Regions from separate parts of the Streptomyces sp. BK79 genome, predicted to be linked through region 2. Evidence: riboswitches for the same ligand, from Rfam matches in the RefSeq annotation. Region 2 holds a riboswitch; each other region holds the start of a gene.
The links. Region 2 has a riboswitch for cobalamin ahead of ACFIF2_RS16250 (ribonucleoside-diphosphate reductase subunit alpha). Riboswitches for the same ligand answer to the same signal wherever they lie in the genome.
Positions count from the first base shown of each region.

Region 1: another riboswitch for cobalamin. It lies ahead of ACFIF2_RS17175 (energy-coupling factor ABC transporter permease); the one in region 2 lies ahead of ACFIF2_RS16250 (ribonucleoside-diphosphate reductase subunit alpha).
Region 3: another riboswitch for cobalamin. It lies ahead of ACFIF2_RS28055 ((2Fe-2S) ferredoxin domain-containing protein); the one in region 2 lies ahead of ACFIF2_RS16250 (ribonucleoside-diphosphate reductase subunit alpha).

Region 1 is NZ_JBHVOC010000012.1:163,421-166,683, reverse strand. Features, by position in the region: gene ACFIF2_RS17185 (chloride channel protein) at 1-793, shown strand, start outside; gene ACFIF2_RS17180 (potassium channel family protein) at 790-1,422, shown strand; cobalamin riboswitch at 1,476-1,660, shown strand; gene ACFIF2_RS17175 (energy-coupling factor ABC transporter permease) at 1,690-2,385, shown strand; gene ACFIF2_RS17170 (energy-coupling factor ABC transporter substrate-binding protein) at 2,382-2,723, shown strand; gene cbiQ (cobalt ECF transporter T component CbiQ) at 2,724-3,263, shown strand, end outside.
Region 2 is NZ_JBHVOC010000011.1:199,299-202,561, forward strand. Features, by position in the region: gene mctP (monocarboxylate uptake permease MctP) at 1-1,501, shown strand, start outside; cobalamin riboswitch at 1,591-1,749, shown strand; gene ACFIF2_RS16250 (ribonucleoside-diphosphate reductase subunit alpha) at 1,873-3,263, shown strand, end outside.
Region 3 is NZ_JBHVOC010000024.1:167,781-171,043, forward strand. Features, by position in the region: gene ACFIF2_RS28045 (LacI family DNA-binding transcriptional regulator) at 1-106, opposite strand, end outside; gene ACFIF2_RS28050 (endonuclease/exonuclease/phosphatase family protein) at 195-1,160, opposite strand; cobalamin riboswitch at 1,382-1,507, shown strand; gene ACFIF2_RS28055 ((2Fe-2S) ferredoxin domain-containing protein) at 1,570-1,956, shown strand; gene panD (aspartate 1-decarboxylase) at 2,101-2,523, shown strand; gene ACFIF2_RS28065 (GNAT family N-acetyltransferase) at 2,557-2,901, shown strand; gene ACFIF2_RS28070 (aspartate/glutamate racemase family protein) at 2,967-3,263, shown strand, end outside.

The DNA of each region.
Region 1 (3,263 bases), on a different contig from region 2:
GCTGATCGAGGGCGCGGGGCTCGCCGGCGCGCAGCTGGTGGCCCTGCTGCTGCCCTGTCTGCTGGCCAGCGCGGCGGGGGCGCTGGTCTTCACCGGCTTCGGTGAATGGACCGGCCTGAAGATCGGCGCCCTCGCCCTGCACGACGTACCGCCGGGCACCGATCCGGACGCCGGCGACTTCCTGTGGGGCGTGCCGACGGCGGCGCTGATCGCGGTGCTGATCACGGCGGCCCGCGAACTGGGCCGGCGCACCGTCTCCTGGACGGGGCGGCACACGGCCTCGCGCACCGTCCTGTGCGCCACCGCGGTCGGTGTCTGCCTCGCCGCGTACGCCCTGATCACCGGCCGCTCCCCGGCGGAGGCGGCCCTGTCCGGTCAGGCCACCCTCGGCGAGCTGGCGGCCCACCCGCACGCCTGGTCCGTCGGCGCGCTGGTGGCGCTGGTCGCGTGCAAGGGGCTGGCCTGGGGCATCGCGCTGGGGAGTCTGCGCGGCGGCCCGATCTTCCCGGCCGTCCTGCTGGGCACGGCGACGGCCGTGGCCTGCTCCGGGCTGCCCGGCTTCGGCACCACCCCGGCCCTCGCCCTCGGCATCTCCGCCGCTGCCGCCGCGGTGACCGGGCTGCCGCTGACCAGCGCGGTGCTGGCGGTGCTGCTGATGGGCGGGGAGGCGTACGACCAGATGCCGTTGATCGTCACCGCGTCGGTCGTCGCCTTCGTCGTCACGCAGTTGGTGAGGCGGACGGGGCCGAAGGCCGCCGAGGGCCCGGCGGAGCCCCGGGAGACGCCGCGATGAGGCGCCGGGCGGACCGGCCGGCCGCCGGCCGGCGTGCGGGCCTGCCCTGGCTCGTCCGGGCCGGTGTCGCGGCGGCCGTGGTCGCGGCCTACTTCCTCCTCCCCCTCGACCACCTGGGCCCGCGGCGGCCCGTGCTGAGCTGGCTGCTGTTCGCCCTGCTGCTGACCGTCGTGGCCGCGCTGCTGCTCCGGCAGATCCGCCACGTGCTCGTCAACCGCCCGAACACCCGGCCCGGAGTGGTCATCACCCTGCTCATCGTCCTGTCCGTGCACGTCTTCTCGGCCGCCTACTACGCCCTCGCCAAGACACCGGGCGAGTTGACCGGTCTGGGCACCCGCGTCGACGCCCTGTACTTCACGGTGGTCACCCTCGCCACCGTCGGCTACGGCGACATCACCCCGCACGGCCAGTCGGCACGGGTCGTGACGGTGCTTCAGATCGTGTACAGCTTCGTGTTCCTCACCGCCGCCGCGACCGCGCTGGCGCAGCGGATGCGCGACATGGTGGTCCGGCGGCCGGAACGGGACCGGCGGGACGGGCAGGACCGGCGGGACGGGCAGGCCGGACAGGACCGCCAGGGCGGGCAGGACGGGCAGGATCGGCAGGCAGGACAAGACCGGCACGGGTGACGGCGGGGTGCCGCCGGACCCGAGGCCCGCTTGTCACCGCACCGGTGGGAGCACTACTGTCGCCACGCCTTGGTGAACGGGAAATCCGGTGTGATGCCGGTGCGGCCCTCGCCACTGTGAATCGGGAAGTCCGGCTCCGGCCCTCAGGGGCAGCCACTGGGTCCTAGGACCCGGGAAGGCGGAGCACGGGCGGTGGTACCCGTAAGCCAGGAGACCGGCCAAGGCGCGTCGTCCATCCACGAGGTGCTGGAGAGGGTCTGCTGAGCCATGCACATCGCCGAGGGCTTTCTGCCACCGGCGCACGCGATCGCCTGGGGTGTCGCGTCCGCGCCGTTCGTCGTCCACGGAGTCCGGTCACTCACCCGTGAGGTCAGGGAGCACCCGGAGAGCACCTTGCTCCTCGGCGCCGCCGGAGCCTTCACGTTCGTCCTGTCGGCCCTGAAACTGCCGTCGGTCACCGGGAGTTGCTCCCACCCGACCGGCACCGGCCTGGGCGCGATCCTGTTCCGGCCGCCGGTCATGGCGGTCCTGGGCACCATCACCCTGCTCTTCCAGGCGCTGCTGCTCGCCCACGGCGGGCTGACCACGTTGGGCGCCAACGTCTTCTCGATGGCGATCGCCGGCCCCTGGGCCGGCTACGCCGTCTACCGGCTGCTGCGCCGCTACGACGTCCCGCTGATGGTCACCGTGTTCTGCGGGGCGTTCGTCGCCGACCTGTCCACGTACTGCGTCACCAGCGTGCAGCTGGCGCTGGCCTTCCCGGACGCGGGCAGCGGATTCCTGGGCGCGCTCGGCAAGTTCGGGTCCATCTTCGCCGTCACGCAGATCCCGCTGGCGGTCAGCGAGGGCCTGCTCACGGTGCTCGTGATGCGGCTGCTGGTGCAGTCCAGCAAGGGTGAACTGGCCCGGCTGGGCGTGCTGTCGGCGAAGACCCGGACGGAGAAGCAGGCGGTGGCCCGATGAGCCGCAACGCGAAGATCAACGCCCTGCTGCTGCTCGCCGTGGCCGCGCTGGCGGTGCTGCCGCTGGTGCTGGGGCTCGGCGACCACAAGGAGGAGCCGTTCGCCGGGGCCGACGCCGAGGCCGAGACGGCGATCACGGAGATCGAGCCGGACTACGAGCCGTGGTTCTCGCCGCTGTACGAGCCGCCGTCCGGGGAGATCGAGTCGGCCCTGTTCGCCGTGCAGGCCGCGCTCGGCGCGGGTGTGCTGGCGTACTACTTCGGGCTGCGCCGGGGCCGGCGGCAGGGCGAGGAGCGGGCGGCCGCGGCCGCCCGGCGGGACGCGCCCGAAGGGGACTGAGTGCTGCCGATCGACGCGGCCGCGCACAGCAGCCGCTGGCGCCGTCGCCACCCCGTGGACAAGGCCGTGCTGGGGCTGGGTCTGACCGTCCTCGCGGTCTCCCTGCCGCCCTGGCCGGGCGCGGCGCTGGTCCTGGTGACGGCGCTCGCCGTGCTGCTCGGCCCGGCGGGCGTACCCCGGCGCCGGCTGTGGCGGGCCTACCGGGTGCCGCTGGGCTTCTGCGTGACGGGCGCGCTGCCGCTGCTGGTGCGGGTGGGGGGCGCGGACGGGTTCCTGACGGTGGCGGAGGGCGGGGCGGTGCGCGCCGGTGAGCTGCTGCTGCGCACCTCGGCGGCCTCCCTCGGGGTGCTGCTGTTCGCGTTCACCACGCCGATGTCCGACCTGCTGCCCCGCCTGGTGCGGGCGGGGGTGCCGGCGCCGGTGGTGGACGTGGCGCTGGTGACGTACCGCATGAGTTTCCTGCTGCTGGACTCCGTGCGCCGGATCCGCGAGGCGCAGGCGGCGCGCCTGGGGCACACCACCCGGGCCGCCGCCTGGCGT
Region 2 (3,263 bases):
GAGCCTCGACGAGTGGGGCCTCGGCGGCCGCTCGTTCGGCACCTGGGTCACCTGGTTCCTGCTGGGCGGCGACCTGTACACGGCGTACACCTTCGTCGCCGTACCGGCGGCGATCTACGCGGCGGGCGCGGCCGGCTTCTTCGCGGTGCCGTACACGATCCTGGTCTACCCGCTGATCTTCACCTTCCTGCCGCGGCTGTGGTCGGTCTCCCACAAGCACGGCTACGTGACGACCTCGGACTTCGTGCGCGGCCGGTTCGGCTCGAAGGGCCTGTCGCTGGCGGTCGCCGTCACCGGCATCCTGGCGACGATGCCGTACATCGCGCTCCAACTGGTCGGCATCCAGGCCGTGCTGGACGTGATGGGCGTCGGCGGCGGCGAGGACACCAACTGGTTCATCAAGGACCTGCCCCTGCTGATCGCCTTCGGTGTGCTGGCGGCGTACACCTACTCGTCGGGGCTGCGCGCGCCCGCGCTGATCGCCTTCGTGAAGGACACGCTGATCTACATCGTGATCGCGGTGGCCATCATCTACATCCCGATCAAACTGGGCGGCTTCGACGACATCTTCGCGGCCGCGGGCGACAAGTTCACCGAGTCGGGCAACGGCGGACTGGTGCCGGACCACGGCGGCCAGTGGACGTACGCCACCCTGGCCCTCGGCTCGGCGCTCGCGCTCTTCATGTACCCGCACTCGATCACCGCGACGCTGTCCTCGCGCAGCCGTGAGGTGATCCGGCGCAACACCACGATCCTGCCGCTGTACTCGCTGATGCTGGGCCTGCTGGCGCTGCTGGGCTTCATGGCGATCGCGGCGGGCGTGAAGGTGGAGAACGGGCAGCTGGCGATCCCGCAGCTGTTCGAGACCATGTTCCCGGACTGGTTCGCGGGCGTCGCCTTCGCGGCCATCGGCATCGGCGCGCTGGTCCCGGCGGCGATCATGTCGATCGCGGCGGCGAACCTCTTCACCCGCAACATCTACAAGGACTTCATCAAGCCGGACGCCACCCCGGCCCAGGAGACCAAGGTCTCCAAGCTGGTGTCGCTGCTGGTGAAGGTGGGCGCGCTGGTCTTCGTCCTGGGCATGGACAAGACGGTCGCGATCAACTTCCAGCTGCTCGGCGGCATCTGGATCCTGCAGACCTTCCCGGCCCTGGTCGGCGGCCTGTTCACCCGCTGGTTCCACCGCTGGGCGCTGCTCGGCGGCTGGGCGGTCGGCATGGTGTACGGCACGGTCGCCGCGTACGGGGTGGCCTCACCGACGCAGAAGCACTTCGGCGGCTCCTCCGACGAGATCCCCGGCATCGGCGAGATCGGCTACATCGGTCTCACCGCCTTCGTGCTGAACGTCCTGGTCACCGTGGTCCTGACCTTCGTCCTGCGGGCGGCCAAGGCCCCCGACGGCGTCGACGAGACCAAGCCCGGCGACTACACGGCGGACGCGGGCGACCCGGGTGTCGAGGTGGAGCTGCCGCCGGCCACGGCGGGCACCTCGCACTGACCCCTGACACACGGCGGGCCGTCGGAGGATCCGGCGGCCCGTTGTCGTGCCCGCGGACATCGGGACACAACATCTGGGGGTGGTCGCCGGGCCCGGCACAAGATGTATGCTCGTGCTCGCTGTCGCCGCAGGGGAATCCGGTGCGAATCCGGAACTGTCCCGCAACGGTGTACTTGTGCGTGTTCGCGTCTTCACGTGTCTACGCACGGGCTTGAGTCCGAGGACCTGCCGACAGTGCGCCCGGCCGTCCCGGTCCGGGTGCCATGACGTCCGGGCCTCGTGGAGTGGGCCGGTGGACGCGACGCCGCGTGCGCTCGTGAGCTGCCCCCTGCCCTCCGCCAGGTCCCGTGCCGAGCGAGGGAGTGCCCCACGTGACCATCGCGCCAGCCGACCCGGCTTCAGCGGCCCCGTTGTCGACCACCGCTTCAGCGACCCCGGTGGCCGAGGAGTCCGACGGGCCCGGTGCCGCCCTGCTGCGGACCCTGACCGGGCTGACCGCCGACCTCCCCGACGCCGACCCCGGCCGGGTCGCCGCCGCCGCGCTGCGCGGCCGGTCCGCCCGCGCGGACGAGGCCGAGCTGCGCGAACTCGCCACCGAGGCGGCGGCCGGCCTGATCTCCGAGGACCCGGTCTACTCCCGGCTGGCCGCCCGGCTGCTGACCCTCGCCATCCGCGCCGAGGCCGCCTCCCAGGGCGTCACCTCCTTCACCGGGTCGGTCGCCGCCGGCCACCGCGAGGGCCTGATCGCCGACCGCACCGCCGCGTTCGTCCGGCTGCACGCGGACCGCCTCGACGCGCTGACCGACCCGGCCGCCGACGACCGCTTCGGCTACTTCGGCCTGCGCACGGTGTACAGCCGCTACCTGCTGCGCCACCCGATCACCCGCAAGGTCGTCGAGACCCCCCAGTACTTCATGCTGCGCGTGGCCGCCGGTCTCGCCGAGGACGACAGCACCAGGTCCGCCGACGAGGTCGCCGCCCTGTACGGGCTGATGAGCCGCCTCGACTACCTGCCCTCCTCCCCCACCCTCTTCAACTCCGGCACCCGGCACGCCCAGATGTCGTCCTGCTACCTCCTGGACTCCCCGAAGGACGAGCTGGACTCCATCTACGACCGCTACCACCAGGTCGCCAACCTCTCCAAGCACGCCGGCGGCATCGGCATCGCCTACTCCCGCGTCCGCGCCCGGGGTTCGCTGATCCGCGGCACCAACGGGCACTCCAACGGCATCGTCCCGTTCCTGAAGACGCTCGACGCCTCGGTCGCCGCCGTGAACCAGGGCGGCCGGCGCAAGGGCGCGGCGGCGGTCTACCTGGAGACCTGGCACGCGGACGTCGAGGAGTTCCTGGAGCTGCGCGACAACACCGGCGAGGACGCCCGCCGCACGCACAACCTGAACCTGGCGCACTGGATCCCGGACGAGTTCATGCGCCGGGTGGACGCCGACGGGCCGTGGTCGCTGTTCTCCCCCTCCGACGTGCCCGAGCTGGTCGACCTGTGGGGCGAGGAGTTCGACGCGGCGTACCGCGCGGCGGAGGCGGCGGGGCTGGCCCGCAGGACGCTGCCCGCCCGTGAGCTGTACGGCCGTATGATGCGCACCCTCGCGCAGACCGGCAACGGCTGGATGACCTTCAAGGACACCGCCAACCGCACCGCCAACCAGACCGCGGAACCCGGCCACGTCGTCCACTCCTCCAACCTCTGCACGGAGATCCTGGAGGTCACGGACGACGGCGAGACGGCGGTCTGCAACCTGGGCTC
Region 3 (3,263 bases), on a different contig from region 2:
ACTGGCGGGTCGCCTCGGAAACCCCCGGCTTGCCGTTGAGGACCCGGCTGACCGTGGCCTCGCTGACCCCAACCTTCTTCGCCACCTGAGCAAGTCGTCGCGTCACACACGAAAGGCTAACGCAAGCCCCGCAAGCGGCTTGCTCTCCGGCTCCCTCGAGCCGGGTCCGTCCGGCGGCGCGGCGTACGCCCCGTTCATCCCAGTCCGATCCGGGCGGCGACCGGGAGGTGGTCGCTGCCGGTGGCGGGCAGGACGCGGAGGTGCCGGACGGTCGCGGAGCGGGCCATGACCTGGTCGATCCGGGCCAGCGGGAAGCCCGCCGGGAAGCTCAGCGCGACGCCCCGCTCGGCCACGTCCAGGCGGCTGGTCAGCGGATCCAGCGCGCGGTCGTCGACCGTGCCGTTGAGGTCGCCCAGCAGGATCACCCGGCTCAGCCGCTCGGCCGCGACGGCGTCCCCCAGCAGAGCGGCGCTCTCGTCGCGCCGGGACGACGAGAACCCGCTCGCCCCGACGCGGACCGACGGCAGATGCGCGACGTACACGGCGACCGCACCGCGCGGGGTGCGTACCTCGGCCCGCAGCCCGCGGCTCCACTCCCCGGTGATGCCCCGGGGTCTGATGTCCAGCGTCCGGGCGTCGGCGAGCGGATGCCTCGACCACAGCCCGACCGTGCCCCGGACCGCCCGGTACGGGTAGTCGGGCGCGAGCGTCCGCTCGTACGCGTCGAGTGCCGGGGGCACCAGTTCCTGGAGCGCGATGAGGTCGGGCCCGGCGCCGGCGAGGGCGCGGGCCGTGCCGGCCGGGTCGGCGTTCTCGTCGCTGACGTTGTGCTGCACCACGACCAGGTCGGCGGTGCCGGGGCCCGGCGCGGGCAGCAGCAGACCGCCGAAGAGGTACGTCCAGGCGGCCACCGGCAGGAGCAGCGCCACCAGCGCGAGGGCCGAGCGGCGCACCAGCGCCAGGACGAACAGCACCACGACCACCGCACCGAGCCACGGCAGGAACGACTCCAGCAGACTGCCCAGCCCGCCCACCGCGTTGGGCACCACCCCGTGGCACAGCAACAGAACGGCCGTCAGCACCGCCGCCGCCGCGACCCCCCGCCCACGCCCCCGGCCCAACCGGCCCACCAGGCCCCGCACATCCACCCGATCCCGCATCGCTTCCCGTCCGCTCGTCCTCCTGCCCCAGGACGAGTGATCGAGTGTGACCGGTTCCGGTCGTGTCCGGAGGCCACCGGCGGGCGAGCGGACACCGGACCGCAGGACGCCCGGTCGCCGAACTCGCCGACGAGGAAGACCTGTCTGCTGACATTCGCCCGGACCGCTGCCGTGCGGACGACCGCGCGATGGAATGATGGCCGGCGACAAGGCGACGGCGGACGAGGAAGCCGGTGTGAACCCGGCGCGGTCCCGCCACTGTGATCGGCGAGCGCTTCCCGACAGGCCACTGCCCGATGCCGGGTGGGAAGGCCGGGACGCGCCTCGACCCGAGAGCCAGGAGACTCACGCGGTCGCCTCCTCCGCGAACCACCGGGGCGGATCTCCCCGGAGAGAGGGAAGGCGCGCCATGCCCGCACCACCCGTGGAACCGGTACCGTGCCGCATCGTCGTGTGCCGGGACTGCTGCTGCGGCAGCCCCAAGGTGACCGGTGTCGACCACGCCGCCCAGACCGAGCGCCTGCGCGCGGCGGCACCCGTCCGTGTCTCCGCGTGCCTCGACGTGTGCGACCAGGCCAACGTCATCGTCGTGCAGCCCTCCGCCGAGGGCCGCGCGGCCGGCGGACGGCCGGTGTGGCTGGGCCTGGTCAACGACCCCGGGGCGACCGAGGACATCGTCGCCTGGGTCCGCGCCGGCGGCCCCGGCGTCGCGCCCCTGCCGGACATCCTCGACCTGTACACCTGCGCCCCGCCCGGGCGCCGCGCCGCCGCGCGTGGAGTGCCGCGCGTGGAGTAGCGAGGGGAGCCGTCGAGGGGCGGGTGTGGTGTGGATCCCGGAACGCCCGGGACGGCTGACCGGGCACACGAACCGAGGTAGTCTCCGAAGAACGCCCTTGACCCGCGGACGCGGGCAGGGAGCAGACGAATCGGGAGTTTCTTCGTGTTTCGTACCATGTTCAAGTCGAAGATCCACCGCGCCACCGTCACCCAGGCCGACCTGCACTACGTCGGCTCGGTGACCATCGACGCCGATCTGCTGGACGCCGCCGACCTGCTGCCCGGCGAGCTGGTGCACATCGTGGACATCACCAACGGCGCCCGCCTGGAGACGTACGTCATCGAGGGCGAGCGGGGGTCCGGAGTCGTGGGGATCAACGGGGCCGCAGCCCATCTCGTCCACCCCGGCGACTTGGTGATCATCATCAGCTACGCTCAGGTCACCGACGCCGAGGCGCGGTCGCTGCGACCGCGGGTCGTGCACGTGGACGGCGGCAACCGTATCGTCGCCCTGGGCGCGGACGCGTCGGAACCGGTGCCCGGTTCGGACCAGGAACGCAGCCCGCAGGCCGTCGCGTCGGCCTGACGTACCGAATCTGCGCGGACTAGGAGCGTGGCCGTGAGCGACATCGAGATCCGGGACGACCGGGCGGCGGGCCGCCTGGAGGCGATCGCGGCCGGCGAGGTGGTCGGCCGCATCGAGTACTTCGTCCTGGACGCCCCCGAACGGGCCCTCGTCCCCGTGCACACCGTCGTCGAGCCGGACCACGAGGGCCAGGGCATCGCGGGCTCGCTGGCGCGTGAGCTGTACGCCCTCGCGCGCGGTGAGGGCGTGGTCGTCGCCCCGCTGTGTCCGTACGTCGTGAAGTGGGCCGAGCGCCACCCCGACGAGGCGCCCGCGGCCGACCCCGAGCTGCTGCGTGCGGCCAAGGAGTGGCTCGTGGCGCACCCTGAGCGTTTCTGAGCGGTTCGGGACCGCCCTGCCCGGACTGACCGCGACAAGACGACATAGCGACAAAGGAGACGTGCGTGCTGGCGCTGCTGCACACCTCGTCCATGCACGTCCCGGTCTTCGACGCCCTGCGCGACGAGGCGCACCCGGGTCTGGAGCTGCGGCACCACGTCGATGCCGAACTGCTGGACCGGGCCAGGCGCGACGGGCCGGAGGCGGTGACGGACGCCGTCCGAGCCGTGCTGCGGCGGGCCGTCGCGGAAGGAGCGCGGGCCGTCCTGTGCACCTGCTCCACCATCGGCGCGGTCGCCGAGGCGGCCGGCGCCGGGGCCGGTGTGCCGGTGCTCCGCGTCGACCGGCCGATGGCGGCCGCC